DNA from 2 places in the Frankia sp. CcCS3 genome. Region 1 is predicted to be linked to the other one. Evidence: riboswitches for the same ligand, from Rfam matches in the RefSeq annotation. Region 1 holds a riboswitch; the other holds the start of a gene.
What was found. Region 1 has a riboswitch for thiamine pyrophosphate ahead of AC08OQ_RS16445 (thiazole synthase). Riboswitches for the same ligand answer to the same signal wherever they lie in the genome.
Positions count from the first base shown of each region.

Region 2: linked by a shared signal. The riboswitch ahead of thiC (phosphomethylpyrimidine synthase ThiC) and the one ahead of AC08OQ_RS16445 (thiazole synthase) in region 1 are both predicted to bind thiamine pyrophosphate.

Region 1 covers NZ_CDWRCL010000226.1:1,625-6,107, forward strand. Annotated here, with positions in the region: gene AC08OQ_RS16435 (PASTA domain-containing protein) at 1-57, opposite strand, end outside; partial or broken gene AC08OQ_RS16440 (protein kinase domain-containing protein) at 500-1,165, opposite strand; TPP riboswitch at 1,482-1,595, shown strand; gene AC08OQ_RS16445 (thiazole synthase) at 1,591-2,616, shown strand; gene thiH (2-iminoacetate synthase ThiH) at 2,613-3,779, shown strand; gene AC08OQ_RS16455 (NAD(P)/FAD-dependent oxidoreductase) at 3,819-4,483, shown strand, end outside.
Region 2 covers NZ_CDWRCL010000183.1:201-4,683, reverse strand. Annotated here, with positions in the region: gene AC08OQ_RS14930 (branched-chain amino acid ABC transporter permease) at 1-126, shown strand, start outside; gene AC08OQ_RS14925 (ATP-binding cassette domain-containing protein) at 123-1,649, shown strand; TPP riboswitch at 1,794-1,901, shown strand; gene thiC (phosphomethylpyrimidine synthase ThiC) at 1,892-3,733, shown strand; gene AC08OQ_RS14915 (CGNR zinc finger domain-containing protein) at 3,928-4,483, shown strand, end outside.

The DNA.
Region 1 (4,483 bases):
TCCGCCGGACAGGGAACGGAACGCGAGGATCCCGAGCAGCAGGACCAGGACGGCCACGCCACCGACGACGACCGGGATGAGCCCCCGGGAGCGTGGCGATGCGGCGGCTCGTCGCTGCCCGCGCCCGCCACCACCCCCCGAGATAGGCCGTGGCGGTCGGGGAGGGCGGGGAGGCGGATCGATAGAGCGCGCCGGTGCCTGGCTGGCCCGGCCCGGCACCGGCGAACGCGCGCTCCGCGGCGGCCCCCGCCCCGGCGCCCTGGGAGTCGTCGTAGTCCTCGGCCTGGAATGGCTGGGTGTACCCGGGATCCCGAGCCCCTGGAGGCCGCTCGGCCAACCCGATCCGTTCGATCTCGCCGGTGAACCCGCTCGGGTAGGCGTCCTGCGGGGGCAGGAACGGCTCGATGCGCCGCAGCTCCGCCAGCAGCGCCGCACCATCGGCCGGCCGGCGCGCCGGGTCGCGGGCGGTGGCCCGGAGAACAAGACCGTCCAGCTCGGCGGGAATGCCCTCGATCATGGTGGACGGCGCCGGCACGTCGCCGTGGACGGACTGGTAGGCCACCGACATCGGGGTGGCGCCGCTGTGCGGGAGCTGCCCGGTCAGGGATTCGAAGAGCACCACACCGGCGGCGTAGACGTCGCTGCGGGTGTCGGCGACGCCGTGGGTGACCTGCTCAGGGGCGAGGTACCCGACAGTGCCCATCACCACTCCGCCGGTGAGTGCCTGGGTGGGCTGGCTCACCGGACGGGCGAGGCCGAAGTCCGCGACCTTCACTTGGCCGTCGTCACCGAGCAGGATGTTCTCGGGCTTGATGTCGCGGTGGATGATGCCGGCGGCATGCGCGGCGCCGAGGGCTTCGATCACGGGCTCGATGATCTCGATGGCCTCGGCGACCGGGAGCCGGCCCTGGGCACCCAGGTGCTGGCGCAGCGACCGGCCGCGCACCAGCTCCATCACCAGGTAGTTGACCAGGCCGGCGGGGATGTGGTCGGAGCCCTGGTCGAGGACGGAGACGACGCGCGGGGTGTTGAGCCGCGCCACGGCCTTGGCCTCGCGATGGAAACGGGTGACGAACTCCGGGTCGTGATTGAGAGTGGGATGCATGACCTTGAGGGCAACGAGCCGGTCCAGCCGGTTGTCGTGCGCGACGTACACCGTCGCCATCCCGCCGACGGCGAGCCGTTCCTGCGCCGTGTAGCGGCCGTCGAGAAGCCGACCTATGACGGGGTCGGCCACGGTGGCATCCACGAGGGAGAGTTTACGATCGTTGCCGAAGGATGCCGCTACCGGAGCCCCGCGAGGTTAACCCGGATACGCCGTTCGAGCGAGAAGTACCTCGTCGCGCAGCATGGTGTCTACCGGATGAAACCCGGATGCCCACATTGAATCGGCTCCCGAGGTCGAGATGATCGTCGACGGGCGCAGATCGGCGTCGCGGCGGGACACCCGAAGCCGCGGCCAGGGAGCAGCGGTTACACTGTCGATTGCTCCGGGGAGCCCGCGGACGTGGGCTGAGAGGCCGGCCAGTATCCCGTCGGCGACCCGTATACCCGATCGCGGTCATGCGCGCGTGGGGAGGATGAAAGATCGTGCCGCAGCACCCACTACGTCCTGCCGGCTCCCGTCCCGGTGATTCTCCTCCCGATGGTTCCTGTCTCGGCGGCCTCGCCGGTGAAGGTGCCTCCTCCGGTGGCGACGCCGACGCCGACGCCGACGGCGGGGGTGGGGGCGGTGGTGAGGCCGGGCACGGTGCCGCGGGGGCGGACGATCTCGTCATCGCCGGGCGGTCCTACGGCAGCCGGCTGCTGATCGGCACCGGGAAGTTCGCGAGTCACCAGGTGATGCGGGACAGCCTCGTCGCCTCCGGTGCCACTATCGTCACCGTGGCGCTGCGCCGGGTCGACATCGGCCGGATCGGTGACGGCGACATTCTCGACTTCATCCCGCGGTCGATGACCCTGCTGCCCAACACCTCGGGAGCGGTGGACGCGGCCGAGGCGCTGCGGCTGGCCCGCTTCGGGCGGGCGGCGACGGGCACCGGTCTGGTCAAGCTGGAGGTCACCCCGGATCCGCGCACCCTGGCGCCGGATCCGGTGGAGACCCTGCGCGCCGCCGAGCTCATGGTGGCTGACGGCTTCACGGTTCTGCCCTATTGTTCGGCCGATCCGGTGCTGGCCCGCCGGCTGGAGGAGGTCGGCTGCGCCACCGTGATGCCGCTGGGCAGCTGGATCGGCTCGAACCGCGGGCTGCGCACCCGGGACGCGATCGAGGCAATCGTGGCGAGCGCCGGGGTGCCGGTGGTGGTGGACGCCGGGCTCGGGGTGCCCTCGGACGCGGCCGAGGCGATGGAGATCGGCGCGGCCGCGGTGCTGGTCAACACCGCCATCGCGGTGGCCGCCGATCCGGCGCGCATGGCGCGGGCCTTCGCGCTCGCCACCGCCGCCGGCCGGCTGGGTTTCCTGGCCGGCCGAGGGGCCGCCGGCCCGGCCACGGTGGCGTCCGCCTCCTCCCCGCTCACCGGGTTCCTCGGCGCCCACCCGTCACCCGCGTCGCCCGCGCCCTCGGCGTCCCCGGTACCCGTGCCGGCGGCGGTGGTGGGCGAGGCGTCCAGGTGAGCGCCCCGCCAGGGGAGTTCGCGCGCGAACTTGCCGGTCACGACCTGGCCGGGCTGTCCGCGATGTCGCGGCGGGCCACGTCCGCCGAGGTGGGCACGGTGCTGCGGCGGGTTCGGCCCGGATCCGGCGGGTCAGCCACTCCCCGGATCGGTCTCGCGGAGCTGGCGATCCTGCTCTCACCCGCGGCCACCGCCCGGTTGGAGGAGCTGGCGATTGCCGCCCGGGAGGCGACCCTGCTCCGGTTCGGTCGGGCGGTCCGGCTGTTCGCCCCGATGTACGTGTCGAACGCCTGCCTGTCGTCCTGCACCTACTGCGGCTTCGCCAAGGGCCTGCCGGTGGTGCGCCGCACGCTGGGTATCGAGGAGGTGGTAGTGGAGGGACGCCTGCTGGCCGACCGGGGGTTCCGTCATCTGCTGCTCGTCTCCGGCGAGCATCGCGTCGAGGTGTCGGCCGACTACCTCGTCGCGGTGGTCGAGCGGCTGCGGCCGATGTTCCCTTCGATCAGCATCGAGACCCAGACCTGGTCGGACGACACCTATGCCCGGCTGGTGCGTGCCGGGTTGGAGGGAGTCGTCCATTACCAGGAGACCTACGACCGGGCCCGCTACGCCGAGGTGCATGTCGCCGGCTGGAAGCGTGACTACGACCGGCGGCTGTCCTCGTTCGAACGGGCCGCGCGGGCCGGGGCGCGCCGGCTCGGGATCGGCGCGCTGCTCGGGCTCGCCCCGGACTGGCGCGCTGACGTGCTCGCGCTGGCCGCGCACGCATCCTTTCTCTCCCGTCGCTACTGGCGGACCGAGGTCTCGATCGCGCTGCCGCGCATCAAGCCGAGTGCCAGCGGGTTCCCGCCGGTCGTCGTCGTCGGCGACGCGGAGTTCGTCCAGGCGTACGCGGCCCTGCGCCTGTTCGAGCCGGACCTGGCGCTGTCGCTGTCGACCCGGGAGCCGGCGGTGCTGCGCGACGGGCTCGTCCGCATCGCCGTGACCACCATGAGCGCCGGTTCCTCCACCGAACCCGGCGGCTACACCACGCCCGGCACGGCCCAGGAACAGTTCTCGATCTCCGACGAGCGTTCGCCGGCACAGATCGCCGCGATGCTCGCCGAAACCGGGTACGAGCCGGTGTGGAAGGACGCCTTTCCGCTCGTCGACCCGGTGCGGTGACGGCGGCCCGGCGTCGCGGGTCATCGATAGTCTGCTCGAATGCAGCGAATAGTCGTCGTGGGCGCGGGAATGGCGGGGGGCCGGGCCGCCGCCGAGGTGCGCGCACGTGGTTTCGCGGGAGAGGTGATCCTGCTCGGGGCGGAGCCGCACCGGCCCTACGATCGTCCGCCCCTGTCCAAGGCCGTGCTCTCCGGCCGTATCGACGACACGACGTTGCCCTTCGACCTCGACGGGGTCGAGGTGTGCCTCGGGCGGCGGGCGACCGGCCTGCGACCGGGCACCGTGGAGACCGACACGGGGCCGCTGGACTACGACGGCCTGGTGCTGGCGACGGGAGCTGAGCCGGTAACCCTGCCGGGCGACGGCCCGCAGCGGGTCCTGCGTTCCATTGACGACGCCCGGCGCCTGCGTGACGCTCTGCGCCCCGGCGTCCGGCTCGTCATCGTCGGTGCCGGCTGGATCGGCGCGGAGGTCGCCACGGCGGCGGCAGCGATCGGTGCCGAGGTCACCGTCGTGGAGGCGGCCGCCTCGCCGCTGTTCGCCGCGCTCGGCGCGCAGGTGGGCCGGTGCACGATCGCGTGGTACGCCCGGGCCGGGGTCACCCTGCGCCTGGCTACGGCCGTGGAGCGGGTCACCCCCGACGGGCTGGTGCTGGCCGGCGGTGAGGAGCTGATCGCGGACGAGGTCGTCGTCGGCGTCGGGGT
Region 2 (4,483 bases), on a different contig from region 1:
GGCACGCATCGGACCGGTTCTGGGCAGCGAACGCGTCGAGGAGATCACGTGCGACACCCGCAGCCGCCGGACCAGGGCCGGCCGAGCCTGACCCCGCATCCGGTCAACCCGGGCGGAGCCCCGTGACGGCGTTGCTGGCGGTCGACATGCTCGCCGCCGACCAGGGCCGTACGCGCATCCTCGAGGATGTCTCCTTCACCCTGTCGGCCGGCACCATCACCGGGCTCATCGGACCCAACGGAGCCGGAAAGACGACGTTGATCGACGCCCTCACCGGGTTTGCGTCGATCAGCGCGGGCACCGTCACGCTGGACGGTGCCGTGCTCGTCGGACTGCCGGCGCATGAGCGGCTGCGGTTGGGGCTCGCCCGCACCTTCCAGGCGCTGGAACTCTTCGACAGCCTGGAGGTCGGGGAGAACCTGGCCGTCGTCACGCCCCGGGCACCCGGACCCGCGGACGGGCCAGATCCGGCCCGGTCACTCGGGCTCGCCACGATCGCCGACCGCCTGCCGTCGACGCTCTCCTACGACGAGTGGTCCTCGGTGGCTCTCGGCCGCGCCCTCGTCGCCGGGCCGAAGGTCCTGCTGCTGGACGAACCGGCCGCGGGTCTCGACCCGGCCGCCCGCCGGACGCTCGCCGACCGGCTGCGCCGCATCGCCGCCGACGGCATCGCCGTGCTGCTCGTCGACCACGATGTGAAGCTCGTCTTCGACGTATGCGACCACGTCCTCGTCCTGGACGGGGGCCGCGTCGTCGCGCGCGGTCGGCCTGCCGAGGTGCGCGCCGATCCGGCGGTCCGCGCCGCCTATCTGGGCGGTGGTGAGCCGGACGGCGGCGACCGCGCCGGGCCTGCCCCGGCCTCTGCCTCCGGGTCCATGCCTGGCTCCACCCCGGCGCCGGCCCCCGGTCGAGGCGGGGGCGATCTGCTCGTGCTCGACCGGGTCACAAGCGGATACGACGGAGTTCCGGTGCTCCGGGACGTGTCGCTCACCGTCGGTGCCGGGGAGATCGTGGCGCTGCTCGGAGCGAACGGCGCGGGCAAGACGACGCTGATCCGCACGGCGGCGGGGCTGCTGACGCCGTCGAGGGGGCGGGTCAAGGTCCTCGATGACCGGTCGCGCCGGGCCGCGCCGAGCACACTCGCCCGCCGGGGGATGGCGGTCGTACCGCAGGGACGAGGGTCACTCGGGCGGTTGACCGTCCGCGAGAACCTGCGCCTGGCGGCCGGCCGGCGCTCATCCGGCGAGATCGGGCCGGTGTTGGACTGGTTCCCGGTGCTGCGCGGCCTGCTCGACCGGTCGGCCGGAGAACTGTCCGGGGGTGAGCGGCAACGGCTCGCGTTGGCTGTCGCTCTGGTGCGCAGACCGCGTCTGCTGCTGGTGGACGAGCTGTCGTTCGGCCTGGCACCCGGGGTCGCGCCGCAGCTGCTCGCCCTGCTGCGCACGATCGCCCTCGAGACGTCGACCGGCGTGCTGCTGGTCGAGCAGTTCGTCTCGCTCGCGTTGCAGGTGGCCGACCGTGGCTACGTTCTCGACCGGGGCCGGATCGCGCTGTCGGCGAGCGCGGCGGATCTCGTCGCGCGTCCCGAGCTCATCGAGACGGCCTACCTGGGCGGGAGTTCCGGGCCGGCGGTGGCCCCGGACCGCTGAGCTGGTCCGGCGTTCCCCGCCACGCGGAGAAACCGGGGTCCGGCGGAACAGGGCTCTCACGTCGCCCGATGGTGTGGGGCATGCGTCGGATGAACCGGAAGGGGTGGCGAGCGGGCCGGCGGTGTCTTACTGTCGACAAGCGTCGAAGTTGATCGCGGGAGCTCCGCCAAGGGGCTGAGAGGGCGGCTGGGGCCGCCGACCGCAGGAACCTGTCCGGGTAATGCCGGCGTAGGGAGTCTTACATGGTGTCGCGCACCGACCGTTCGTCCTCCTCTGTCTCGTCCTCCTCCTCGTCCATCTCGGCCGCGGCGATGACGGCGGTCTCGACGGGTCCGCTGACGGGCAGCCGCAAGACCTGGCTGGTCGGTGCGGATCCCGATCTGCGGGTGCCGATGCGGGAGATCGTGCTGACCACGGGTGACACCGTCGTGGTGTACGACACCTCCGGTCCATATACCGATCCGGGGGTGACCATCGACGTGCGCCGGGGTCTGCCGGCGACGCGGGACAGCTGGATCGCCCAGCGTGGCGACACCGCGCCGGATGAGCAGCGGACCGTTCCCGGGACCGGGGCGCCCGGTTCTGGGACGCCCGGTCTTGGCGGGACGGATCTCGGCGGGCAGGTGCGAGTGCCCCGTCGGGCGGTGCCGGGACGGCCTTCCGTAACCCAGCTGGGCTACGCCCGCCGCGGTCAGATCACTCGGGAGATGGAGTTCGTCGCCCTGCGGGAGGGTCTTCCCGTCGAGACGGTGCGGGCGGAGATCGCCGCGGGGCGGGCCGTGCTGCCGGCGAACGTGAACCATCCCGAGTCCGAGCCGATGGCGATCGGCCGTGCGTTTCTCGTGAAGATCAATGCGAACCTCGGCAACTCGGCCGTTACCTCCTCAATCGAGGAAGAGGTCGAGAAGATGGTGTGGGCGACCCGCTGGGGCGCGGACACCGTGATGGACCTCTCGACCGGGTCGGACATCGCCCTGACCCGTGAGTGGATCATCCGCAACGCGCCGGTGCCGGTCGGGACCGTGCCGATCTACCAGGCGTTGGAGAAGGTCGGTGGCCGGCCGGAGAAGCTGTCCTGGGAGGTCTACCGGGACACCGTGATCGAGCAGCGCGAGCAGGGTGTGGACTACATGACGGTCCACGCGGGGGTGCTGCTGCGCTACGTGCCGCTGACCGCGCGGCGCAGGACCGGGATCGTCTCGCGCGGCGGCTCGATTCTGGCCTCCTGGTGCCTGGCCCATCACGAGGAGAACTTCCTCTACACCCACTTCGCCGAGCTGTGCGAGATCTTCGCCGCGTACGACGTCACGTTCTCCCTGGGCGACGGCCTGCGGCCCGGGTCCATCGCGGACGCGAACGATGAGGCACAGCTCGCCGAGCTCGCCACCCTGGGCGAGTTGACGCAGGTGGCGTGGGAGCACGACGTCCAGGTGATGATCGAGGGCCCCGGGCACGCGCCCATGAACAAGATCGAGGAGAACGTGCAGCTGCAGCGGGAGCTGTGCCACGACGCGCCGTTCTACACCCTCGGGCCGCTGACCACCGACATCGCCCCCGGCTACGATCACATCACCTCCGCGATCGGGGCGGCGATGATCGGATGGGCCGGTACCGCCATGCTCTGTTACGTCACCCCGAAGGAGCATCTCGGCTTGCCTGACCGGGACGACGTCAAGGCCGGCGTCATCGCCTACAAGATCGCCGCGCACGCCGCCGACCTCGCCAAGGGTCATCCCGGCGCGCAGGCCTGGGATGACGCCCTGTCGGACGCCCGGTTCGAATTCCGCTGGGCTGACCAATTCCACCTCGCGCTCGACCCCGACACCGCACGCGCGTTCCACGACGAGACGCTGCCGGCCCCGGCCGCGAAGTCGGCGCACTTCTGTTCGATGTGCGGCCCGCACTTCTGCTCGATGAAGATTTCCCACCAGGTGCGGGCACACGCGGGCGGGGACGGGCTGGACCCGGCCGGGCATGGCGCGGGCCCGGCCGGCGACGAGGCGGTCACCGCCGGCCTGCGGGAGAAGGCCGCCGAGTTCAACGCCGCCGGCAATCGGATCTACCTTCCGGTGGCCAACTCCTGACCGACCGTCCCGACGGGCTCCTGCCGGTCAGCGGCGGGCCCCGTCGGGCGCAGCGGGCGCAGTGGTCCAGTGGTCCAGTGGTCCATAAAAGATATCTAAAAAAGATAGCTAAGACGATTACTTTGGCGGGGGAGTAACCTCTCAAGAGGAAGTGGAGTGGTTATTTGGGCGATCGGCTCGAGGGGAGGTCTCCGATGAACCCGGACGTGCTGATCGGGTTGGGCGATCATCCGGTGCTGGACTTCGTCAACAGCCTCGCCTTCTCGGCGGACGGCCCGATCGAGTTGATCGCCGATGGGCGGAGCTACCTGCGCTGGCTCCAGCTCGCGGGGCTTGTCGGCACGGCCGAACGAGAGGCGCTGCCTGCTCGGTTCGGGCCCGAGGAGCTCGACCGCATCGCCGTCGCCGCGGTCGAGCTCCGGGAGTGGCTGCGGCCGCTTATCGGCGCCTGGGCGGGCGGCAGCTCCACCGTGCCGGACGAACCCACGCTGTCGCGACTGAATGGGCTGTTGGCCACCGACCATCGGTACGCGCGGCTTACCCGCGTCGGCGGTACCCCCGCGATCGTCGAAAGCGGGACGTGGGCATCCGCCGAGGTCCTCCTCGCCTTGCCGGCGCGGGCCGCCGCGGACCTGTTCGCGCATGGCAACCGGTCGCTCGTCCGCAACTGCGACGGCCCGACCTGCACGCTGTGGTTCTATGACCGCGCCAAGGCCCACCAGCGTCGCTGGTGCAGCATGGCCATCTGCG